Regions from separate parts of the Staphylococcus sp. FW104-15G4D genome, predicted to be linked through region 2. Evidence: riboswitches for the same ligand, from Rfam matches in the RefSeq annotation. Region 2 holds a riboswitch; the other holds the start of a gene.
The links. Region 2 has a riboswitch for FMN ahead of AC3WQX_RS04645 (ECF transporter S component). Riboswitches for the same ligand answer to the same signal wherever they lie in the genome.
Positions count from the first base shown of each region.

Region 1: it holds a riboswitch for FMN, as region 2 does, so the genes downstream of both, ribD (bifunctional diaminohydroxyphosphoribosylaminopyrimidine deaminase/5-amino-6-(5-phosphoribosylamino)uracil reductase RibD) here and AC3WQX_RS04645 (ECF transporter S component) in region 2, are expected to answer to the same signal.

Region 1 is NZ_JBYTCH010000001.1:1,238,708-1,244,324, forward strand. Features, by position in the region: gene ribH (6,7-dimethyl-8-ribityllumazine synthase) at 1-446, opposite strand, end outside; gene AC3WQX_RS05940 (bifunctional 3,4-dihydroxy-2-butanone-4-phosphate synthase/GTP cyclohydrolase II) at 489-1,670, opposite strand; gene ribE (riboflavin synthase) at 1,682-2,314, opposite strand; gene ribD (bifunctional diaminohydroxyphosphoribosylaminopyrimidine deaminase/5-amino-6-(5-phosphoribosylamino)uracil reductase RibD) at 2,321-3,370, opposite strand; FMN riboswitch at 3,503-3,639, opposite strand; gene AC3WQX_RS05955 (FAD/NAD(P)-binding protein) at 3,779-5,269, opposite strand; gene sagB (peptidoglycan release complex glucosaminidase SagB) at 5,585-5,617, opposite strand, start outside.
Region 2 is NZ_JBYTCH010000001.1:958,423-964,039, forward strand. Features, by position in the region: gene ebpS (elastin-binding protein EbpS) at 1-264, opposite strand, end outside; gene AC3WQX_RS04630 (RecQ family ATP-dependent DNA helicase) at 508-1,887, opposite strand; gene AC3WQX_RS04635 (YpbB family protein) at 1,874-2,836, opposite strand; gene AC3WQX_RS04640 (ferredoxin) at 2,945-3,193, shown strand; gene AC3WQX_RS04645 (ECF transporter S component) at 3,342-3,881, opposite strand; FMN riboswitch at 3,944-4,093, opposite strand; gene AC3WQX_RS04650 (ATP-binding protein) at 4,409-5,617, opposite strand, start outside.

The sequences.
Region 1 (5,617 bases), 280 kb from region 2:
ATTAGGTTAGCCATTTCAATTGCGCTTACTGCTGCTTCAGAACCTTTGTTCCCTGCTTTTGTACCCGCTCTCTCAACAGCTTGTTCAATACTTTCGGTTGTTAAAATACCAAAAATAACTGGTACCTCTGATACTTCATTTGCCTTAGAAACACCTTTTGCAACTTCATTACAAACGTAATCATAATGAGAAGTAGCCCCTCTAATAACACATCCAAGTGTAATTACTGCGTCATAGTCACCTTTTCGAGCTAATTTCTTAGCAACTAATGGAATTTCAAAAGCACCCGGTACATATGCAACATCAATTTGTTCTTCTTCGACCTCATGACGAATTAATGTATCTTTCGCACCTTCTAATAAACGACCTGTAATAAAATCATTAAATCTGCTTACTACAATTGCAACTTTTAAATTTTTACCTACTAATTTACCTTCAAAATTCATATTTTATGTCCTCCTTAATGTGTTTACATACTCAATTCACAATTAAATTAAGTGACCCATTTTCGACTTTTTCGTCTCCATATATTTATGATTATATGCAGTCTCAGGAACAATTAATTCAATTCTATCTTCAATGTTAATACCATATTCTTTTAATCCTTCAAATTTTTTAGGATTATTACTTAATAAGTTAACTTTTTCAACGTTAAAATATTTTAAAATTTGAGCAGCTATATTATAGTCTCTTAAATCTTCATCAAATCCTAAAGCGAGGTTTGCAGTTACGGTATCATAACCTTTTTCAATCAATTCATAAGCTCGTAATTTATTCATCAATCCTATACCTCGTCCTTCTTGTGGTAGATATATAATCATACCACCGTGTTCATCGATGTATTTCATTGATGCTTCAAGTTGAGCACCACAATCACATCTTTGACTGTGGAATATATCACCAGTTAGACATGAAGAGTGTATACGAACATTTTCATTTGAACGAATTGATCCTTTAGCAATCACTACAATTTCTTCATCACTTAAGTCAGTTGTAAAACCGTACATATCAAATTTTCCATAATCTGTCGGCATATTAACTTTAGCATTTAACTTCACATGTGACTCAGATTGCTTACGATATTCAATTAAACTTTCAATCGTAATCATTTTTAAGTTATGGCGTTCCTTGAAACTTTGTAAGTCTTCACCTCTAGCCATTGTTCCATCATCATTCATAATTTCACATATCACACCTGCTGGTTTAGCTCCAGTTAATTTTGCTAAGTCTACAGCCGCTTCTGTGTGACCATTACGTTCTAGTACACCATTATCTTTAGCAATTAATGGGAATAAATGACCAGGGCGATTGAAGTCTTCGGCATTAGCATGATGATCTATAAGTGCTCTTGCTGTCATTGTTCTCTCATAGGCACTAATACCTGTAGTCGTATTTTTATGATCTACACTCACGGTGAAATGTGTACCATAAGCATCAGTATTATGCGGTTCCATAGCATTTAGCTCTAACCTTTTAGCAATTGAAGTATCTAAAGGTGCACATATGAGACCACGTCCTTCTTTTGCCATAAAATTAATCGTATCGTCAGCCATCCATTCAGTAACTGCGATAAGGTCACCTTCATTTTCTCTGTCTTCATCGTCTACTACAATGATACTTTCACCTTTTCGCAAAGCTTCTATAGCTAACTCAACTGTATCAAATTGCATATAAATTCCTCCTAAAAACCAAATGCACGCAATTTATCTTCTGTTAGTTTAGATTTTTGATGATTCATGATATTTTCCACATATTTAAAAAGTACATCTGTTTCTAAGTGAACTGCATCGCCCACTTTTTTATCTGATAAAATTGTAGACTTACGCGTCTCTGGAATAAGATGAATATCAAATGTGGTTTCATGAAGATCAAAGACTGTTAAACTTACGCCATCAACAGTGATAGAACCTTGTTGTACCATTTGATTTAAAACATTTTTTGAAGTTTTGATTGAAATTATTTTTGAGTTAGCTGATTCATTAACTTTAGAAATCGTTCCAAGTTCATCAACATGTCCAAGAACAAAATGTCCACCGAATCTGCCATTACCACTCATCGCTCTCTCAAGATTTACTTCAGCCTGACGTTGTAAATCGGCTAGGTAGGTCTTATTTTCAGTACCTTTAATCACTTGGACTGAGAAAGCTGTATCATTAAAATCAATCACCGTTAAACATGCGCCGTTTACACTTATAGAATCACCGATATGCATATCTTCAAGAATGCGATTCGCTTTAATTTCTAAAGTTCTCACTGATTTCTCAGAACGCACTTGTTGAACGATACCAATTTCTTCAACGATACCTGTAAACATAGGCATTCACTTCTTTCGTAGTTTCAATTTTAAATTTTGATTAATTAACTTGGAATAAACAATTTCAAATTGAGTTGCTTCAGGTAAATCAATGACTTGATCAGTTTTGTAAAATTGATGTTTACCTGAACCACCTATTAATTTCGGGGCTAAATAAAGAATGAGTTCATCTAAATGATGAGATTGGAGAAATTGTGAAGTAACATTTGGACCTGCCTCGACTAGCAGTTTTCCAATACCTCTTTGATATAAATCTTTTAATATAGCTGTACTATCGCATTTTTCTAAACAAATAATTTCTATATGTTTATCATTACTTTGATTTTTTAAATTTTCATTTTCAGTATAAATCCAAATAGGTGAAGCAGTATCTGCAAATAGCTGTTGCTCAAAATCAATTTGTCCTGACTTTGATAGAATAACTCTAATTGGATGCTTACCATCCTGAACTCTAGTCGTATACAATGGATCATCAGCGTCTATCGTTTTTCTACCTGTTAATACAGCATCATGCTCGTGACGCAACTTATAAACATCTTCTTTAACTTCTTTATTAGTTATCCATTTACTCTCATCAGAATCAGTGGCTTGTTTGCCATCTAAACTTGATGAAACTTTAACAGTTAACTCTGGAATGCTATTTCTTTTAGCAGTAAAGAAGTCTTTATAAAGTTCAGCGGCATTCTCATTAAATTGAAATTCAACTTCAATACCAGCTTCTTTAAGTATTTCATCACCCTTAGAAGCTAAGGTAGTGTCTTTTACCGCATAGATAACCTTACGAATACCAAATTCAATAATTTTATTTACGCAAGGTGGTGTAGAACCATGATGAGTACAAGGTTCTAAAGAAACGTATATAGTTGCATCTTTAGCATTTTCTCCCGCCATATCTAATGCTTGTACTTCTGCGTGTTTATCACCCTTTTTCAAATGGGCGCCTAGACCGACAATTCTACCATCTTTAACCACTACAGAACCAACCGGCGGATTTATACCAGTTTGACCATCAACCATTTGAGCAAGTTGAATGGCATAATTCATAAATCGACTCAATTTATCACCTCAACAAAATAAAAAAACCTTACACCAATTTAATTAGGCATAAGGAGATTGATAATATATCTTTAAATAAGCATATTTGTTTACTATAAGACATAGTCCTACAAATTTGCTTGTCGAGTAATTATATTCTTTCTCCCATCCAGACTTTCACTGTCGGCTCTAGATTCTCACTAGATCAGCCACCAATATTATTAAATATTAGCAGGTCGCAGGCTTAATTTACTGCCGGTTGGGAATTACACCCTGCCCCGAAAGAATTATATGAAATTGTTATTGGTTAATTGAGTGATGTAGTTAATAACTACAAATAAAATCTTACTATAATTGATTTCAAAACTCAATTTAATAGCATCAATCAAATTTTATTTATTAGTGGAATTTTATCCGTTAGTCGATAATTTACCTATTTTTTTCCATTTCTTTTTGCGTCAAATATAAGTGAGATACTGTATTCACTACTTGATCAACAATCATCTTCACACCATTACGTAATTTGTTAACACCATTTGTCATTTGACCAATGGCAATGACGTTCGTCAACGTACCATATCTTGGACTAATGACTTGATTGGTTTCAGGAATAATTTGAATGCCACCCATAGGATGTCTTTGTACAATTTGACGATTTTCAAGATTTAACATCAATTGATCATCTTCATCTAATTGTCCGAGGTGTGTTTTAGATCCTGTTGCATTAATCACTACATCAAATAATTCAGTTTCTTGATCTTCATTATTAAATTTTAAATAAAATTGATTATTGTCATGTTGAATATCTTCTAAATCTTTCTTTATTTCAAGATATCCTTCTTCAATTAACTGTATAAGTAACTTTGCAGTTCTAGGAGGCATAGGGTTTGAATTTAATTGAATCATTTTTGAGTATTTTTGATTAAATAATTCTTGATCTCTTAAACTTAAACTATTCCAAATCCAATCTAAATTCTCTTTCAAATGCTCAATGATACTTTGAAATACTCCCATTTCTGTTTCATTATTTAAATCAAATTGTAAATCTTTAATATGGTGACCAGTTCTTCTATTCACTAATCTTTGAAAATCAATTTCATAATCCTCACACTCTTTTAAAAACAAAGCAACTGCCTTATCTATAGGCACATTACCGTAATTATTTTCCTTAATTCCATTAAAATGATCTTTAGTTAAATGAGTAAATTGTATATCTATCATTTTACCTCTTACACTAGGTAAAGAGGCTGAACGACTTGTCATTGTTATCGGCAAATTAGGATGATGTGCAGCAACATATCTCACTGCATCTAAACTCGCTAACCCAGTACCTATAATAGCAATCCTATCTGAATCATCTACATGATCTAATGTATTATATGTTGGATATGGTGTTTGGATGTATCCTTTTTTACCTTTCAAATGATAAGGATCGTGATAACTAAACGTACCAAACGTTAAAAATAAATAATCATATTCTCGCCATTCTTTATCATCTTCACATGTACATACATAATACTTTAACTTTGTATCATCCACATTTGAGTTAGTAAAGATTTCCTGAACTTTATCATTAATAATTGTTAGATTCTCGTATTGTTGGTCGTATCGAGAAAGATGTGACTTCATATAATGTCCAAAAACAAACCTTGGTAAGTACTGTGGATTAGGAAAATCAAATTCGGTTTGTTGTTGATACCATTTCCAAAATTCTTCATCATCATCTAGATTTAAACTCATTTTTTTTGAGGGCATATTTATTAATAATTCACTACTGTCATTCTGAAATGGTACACCTTGCCCCATATTTTTTGCATCGTCGTACACATCCACTTTAAGTTTGGAAAAATCTTCATGTTTAACAAGTTGTCGTAAAACACTGACACCAGCTGTTCCCATACCGATTATTGCCACACGCATATTCATCATCCTTCTATTTATGTATTCAGTTATTATACCAATTAATGTGAAAGCTTAAAAAATATATACCTTATAAACATATCCTTTACTAATTACTTTTAATCTTATATAGATATGCTAAAATCATTTTGTCGAGGTGAAATAATGAAACTACTAACAAAAATATTAATTGTATTTATCATTCTGTTCACATGGTTATCCAGTAAAAATAAAGCAAAATAACTTAAATTAAACCCTCTATAAACTTTTGCACTACTCACAAAAAAAGCATCGCTATCGAGAAAATTCTCAAAATAGCGATGCTTTTTTTAAATTCTATTTTTGATGTTCTTTATCATCTTTGTATAC
Region 2 (5,617 bases):
TGCTTCATCATAGCGATCATCTAGTGAATTATTTTCATTCGAGTTGTCGTTACGGTCATCTTGTTGTTTATTATGATTAGTAGCAACATCACGACGTCTCTTACGACGTTGTGCGTTTCTAGGAGGAAATTGTTGATTTGATTTATCCTCGATATTTTCTTTTGATTCATCTTGCTGTTCATCGTTTACACGATTGTTGTGTTCTTCTGGATCAATAGATTGACGATTTTTTTCAAAATCATCTTTGAAACTATTATTAGACACAAACATCATCCTTTCTTTGTTTAAGTGAATTTAATAACGTTACATTTAATATACCCACGAATAAGTGTGAATATGTATGAAATTTAAAAATATTTAATACATTTAAATAAGTCTTACATTTTAATTATAGCTTGATAAAATTCTTTAAGTAAAGCGATAGCTAGCCTGAGAATGAAGATTGCCAATTTAGTCAGAAATAAATGATGCTTCATAATCATTTTAACTAGATATAATTATCTGAAGTTAATCTTCAAATAAGTTTTGCAATTTTTCTTTATAATTCATTTTCCTTTTTACTTTTTTGCGATTAAAAGTTTTTATTTCTTCCAATTCAGTATCATTGTCGCAACATCTTACAGGTTTATCCGGATGTTCACCAAAAAACTCGAGTAAATAATTACGGCGACATTGATCTAAATTTTTATAGCCTAGTATGCGCATGTATCCTAAACGTTTACGTTGAAATGATTTTTTAAATATTGATTTAAGGTCATTAATTGTAAACTGACGATATAACGTATCTAGAATATCCTTTTTAACGGGTGGTAAAAATTCACCTAATTCAAACATAGAGATATCCTCTTCAGTCATCATATCTGCAAACAATAAGGTTTCTAAAATGAAACTATCATCGGGTTGATACAAACTAATGGCTTGACTCGGTTTACCATCTCTTCCTGCGCGACCAATTTCTTGTAAATAATTGGAAGGACTTGAAGATAAATGAAAGTGAATGACAGTTCGGATATCTTTTTTATTTATTCCCATCCCAAAAGCACTTGTGGCTACGATAATAGGTATATCATTATTTAAAAATTGTTGTTGAACAGTTTGACGTTCTTGATAACTCAAATCACCATGATAAATGCCCGTTAAGAATCCCGCCTCATAAATTAATTTAGCTAATTCTAGACATCTTTTCTTAGAGGAAATATAAATAATCGTGGGTCCTGAATAGCTTAAAAAAGGTATGAGCCACTTTATTTTCTCATCATCATCATTAAAATTCTTATGTTGTAAAGAAATGTTATCTCTATTCATACTCGTTTTAATGACATTTAAATCAATACTAAGAATATGTGATAAATCTTCTTCTAAATGTGGTGGAGCTGTCGCAGTTAACGCTAGTATACGCGCATTTTTGAAGTGAGAAGTGATTTGTCCAATAAGGGCATAATGTGGTCTAAAGTCATAACCCCATTCTGATAGACAATGAGCTTCATCTAAAACTATTAAACCAAAGTCTAAATGTGATATTAACTTGAAATTCTGTGGCTGTAATAGAAATTCGGGACTTAAATAAATGAATCGACTTTGTGAAATTTGATTAATATGGTTTCTCTTTTCGATTTCATCCATACCTGAATGTATATATGAGACGTGAGATTCACCATTAAGTTTCATTTGCATCACTTGATCATCCATTAAAGAAATTAACGGTGATATGACTAACGTTGGTTTCTCAATTAAATATGTAGGAAGTTGGTAACATAAACTTTTCCCGCTTCCTGTAGGTAAAATACCTAAGGTGTGCTTACCTGCTAATATGCTTTCAATAATCTCCTTTTGGCCACGTTTAAAAGTCTCAAATCCAAACCATTCTTTAAGTTTATCTTCTAACACGTAAGTCACCTCGCTCAATACCTACGATGATTAATTTTATTTGAAAATAAGTTAAGTCTTCAAATGCTTGTTTGTATTCTCTTAATCTTAGGCCTATGTGATGATCATAATATTGAATAAATTGATCAATTTGTTTTTGATTGACATAAGTGTTGTAATCATTCTGATAACCTTTAATAAATATTTCCAATACATGATCTTCAATAGTATTTATTTTAACGTTTTGATGTTCTGCTATTTCGTTCATATTCATACCGTGTAGTAATTTTTGATAACTTAGAAAAGTTTGATTTAACAACTGAGGTAAGATAATTGTTTGAGATAGTATAGGATAATTAGATTCGTCTTCAATCTCATCTAATAAATCTATCAGTTGATTCATCTCTAATTCAAATAGTTCAGATTGCTTTATATCCTCTATCAAACTAATTTGCTGACGAGTATACATAGGTTCCTCATACCCTTGTAGATAGTAATGTAGCACATTCTTATTATTGCGACGTTCTATTGCGTCGAATAGTGAATATATTTCTGATATAAATGACGCTTCTAATTGAGAGAGTTTGATATGATTATATAGCTGTTTCACTTTCTGTTGTACGTAAGTATTTTGAACTACTGGAATAAATTTAAATGTATCTTTGCGAGTATTCGATAATGTTTGGATAAGTAGTTGTATACAACTAAATGTTCGGGTTAAACTATCATATGTATATCGAGGATGCGTTTTGATATCTAATTCATGATTAAAATCATCCTTTTGTAGTATAAATCGCTCAAAAGTAGGATATTTTAAATTGGGTAAACTATGATATAATGACAAAAGTTGTTGGCTCGAAGCGTCAAAAAAAGTTTGATGAGACTTCTTGCCTATTAAAATATTATAAATACTTTTATTTGTTTTGTAGTTAAATGCATGATCAATAGCATAAGATAATATATCGTACAAATTAAACCCTCACTCTATAAAACGAATATATTGAAATGAAAAATGTCGATGTCTACAATTGTATTAGTAATACTAGTGTAGCATTTTTATCAAAGGAGGCGAATGAAAATGGCTAAATATACAATCGTTGATATGGATACTTGTATAGCATGCGGTGCATGTGGTGCAGCAGCTCCAGATATTTATGATTACGACGACGAAGGTATTGCTTTCGTAATCCTTGATGATAACCAAGGTACTGCAGAAGTGCCTGAAGAGTTATACGAAGATATGGAAGATGCACTAGAAGGTTGTCCTACTGATTCAATTAAAATTGAAGACGAACCATTTGATGGTGACGCGCTTAAATTTGAATAATAAATTGACTCGAATTCTTAATTATAATTGTTAGGAATTCGAGTTTTTATTTTTGATTACTACTTGCCTTATTTTTATTTAAGAATGATATCAAAAACGCTCTTGATACTAAGATATTTTGAGATAACTTAGTATCAAGAGCATTTATTTATTTTAAAATATTTTTTAGTCTTTTATATAGTAAAACAAAGATAATTGAAATGATGATACCTTTGATAATATTAAACGGTATTACACCGGAGACAATAACAATTTTAAGATTTTTAACGACATCTCCTAAATTAAATATCATTCCATATAATGGAAGTAATACAAAGTAATTTAAGATACTAAGTACAATAGTCATTACAATCGTACCAACTATTAGACCATAAATTAAAGTGCGTGTTGAACGTTTGTTTTTATATACATAATAAGCTGATAATAAGAAACTTGCCCCGGCTAAAAAGTTTGCTACAGGCCCAACAGGGTCTCCCATGTTAAATAAAAAGTTTAAGATATTTTTAATGAATGCGACAATAATACCTGCAATGGGACCTAATAAAAAAGTAGCAAGTAACGTTGGCACATCACTAAAATCTAACGTTAAGTATGGTGGTAAGAATGGTAGCGGAAACTTTATAAATGTTAATACAAACGCAACCGCACTTAACATACTTATAGTTATAAGACGTTTATTTTGTTGCATATTTAATTTTCTCCTTCCATTCATCTTGCTTAGAAAAGGAGGAAATTTGCACAACAAAAAACCTCCATCTTCTCCCATCCAGACTATACTGTCGGCTTCAGAATCTCACTGAATCAAGAAATAATATGACAACTACGTGTGTTATCGAATTATTTCGTCGCAGGCTTAAATTTACTGCCGGTTGGGAATTGCACCCGACCCCGAAGATGAATATTGATAATGTTTTTATTTAATTTTTATATTACACGATAAAGGTGATAAACTCAATGACTCTGCTTTCTTATTAAAAAATAAAATCGTTAGTATAAAGTACTTAGTTATTTATTATCAAAAAGATATTCGATCAATATAAAAGTGCTTCCTTTCATCAAATCATTCAATTGACCTAATTTTCTATAAATCAAAAATGAAACTTTATCGTTGATGTGAAGTTAGAACATATTAGAAACACAAAAATGCACCCCAATAGTTAGATTAAATCTCCAACTTAATGAGATGCACATCGAATTCGTATTTTAAAATTTTGTTTACTCTGCTACATAATTTTTAGGTTGAGGGAGCTTAATTATAAATGTGGTACCTTTACCGAGCTCACTTTTTACTTCAATTTGTCCACCATGTTCTTCAATAATCATCTTACAAATAAAGAGACCTAAACCAGTTCCCTGCTTACCACGTTTACGTGAGGCATCCACTTTATAGAAGCGGTCAAACACTTGTTGTAAATGTTCTGGAGCAATACCTGTACCTGTATCGCTAATATATAAAATATTATATTGCTCATCTTTACTTGCAGTTACTGCAATTGTGTCACCTGGTTGTGTATATCTTGATGCATTATCAATGAGATTAGTTAAAACTTGATCCATTCGATCCATGTCATAATCCCATAGAAGATGATCATTGCCAGAGTTAAATTCCATTGTTAATCCTAAATCGTCTGCTTGCATACGGTATTTAGCTTTCATTTTATCTAAAAGATTTTTTATTGGTTGTACTTCTTTCTCAACCGATAGACCTTCAGCATCCATTCGTGCAACATTTAATAATTCATTAACTAGACGATTTAATCGCTTAGATTCATCTAATACAACACCAAGCGAATCACGAATTTCATCTGGTTCAGTGACTATGCCATCAACGATTGATTCCGTATAACCTTGTAATAAGGAAATGGGTGTGCGTAATTCATGGGATACATTAGCGATAAAGTCTTTTTTCATTTGATCTAAATTATGTTCATTTGTCATATCACGAATAATCACTACAATACCACTTCTACCATTTGGCTGAATACGATTGATATAACTTGTGATAAAGACGTAATAACGCGTACTAATTTCTATTTCGAGAAATTCAGTTCCTTTGGATTCAAATGTTTTTTCGATTTGTTGTTCGATTGATTCTTTTGAAAAATCATCAATAAAATGGATGATATCATCAGCCATTTTATTAGAAAAGATAACGACTCTTTGATCGTTTATACCTAATACACCTTCGACCATGGAGTTTAATAAACTGTCACGAATACTTTTAGATGATGATAAAACGTCAATATGTTCTTGAATCTCGTAATTCATATTATTGAAAGCTCTTGATAAGTCGCCAATTTCATCTTTAGTAGAGACTGAAGATATTTGACTATAATCACCTTCAGAAACTTTTTGTGCTTGTGTCTTTAATTGTCTCAAGGGTTTCGTAATTCTGTTCGATAAGAAGAATGCAAATACTGTACT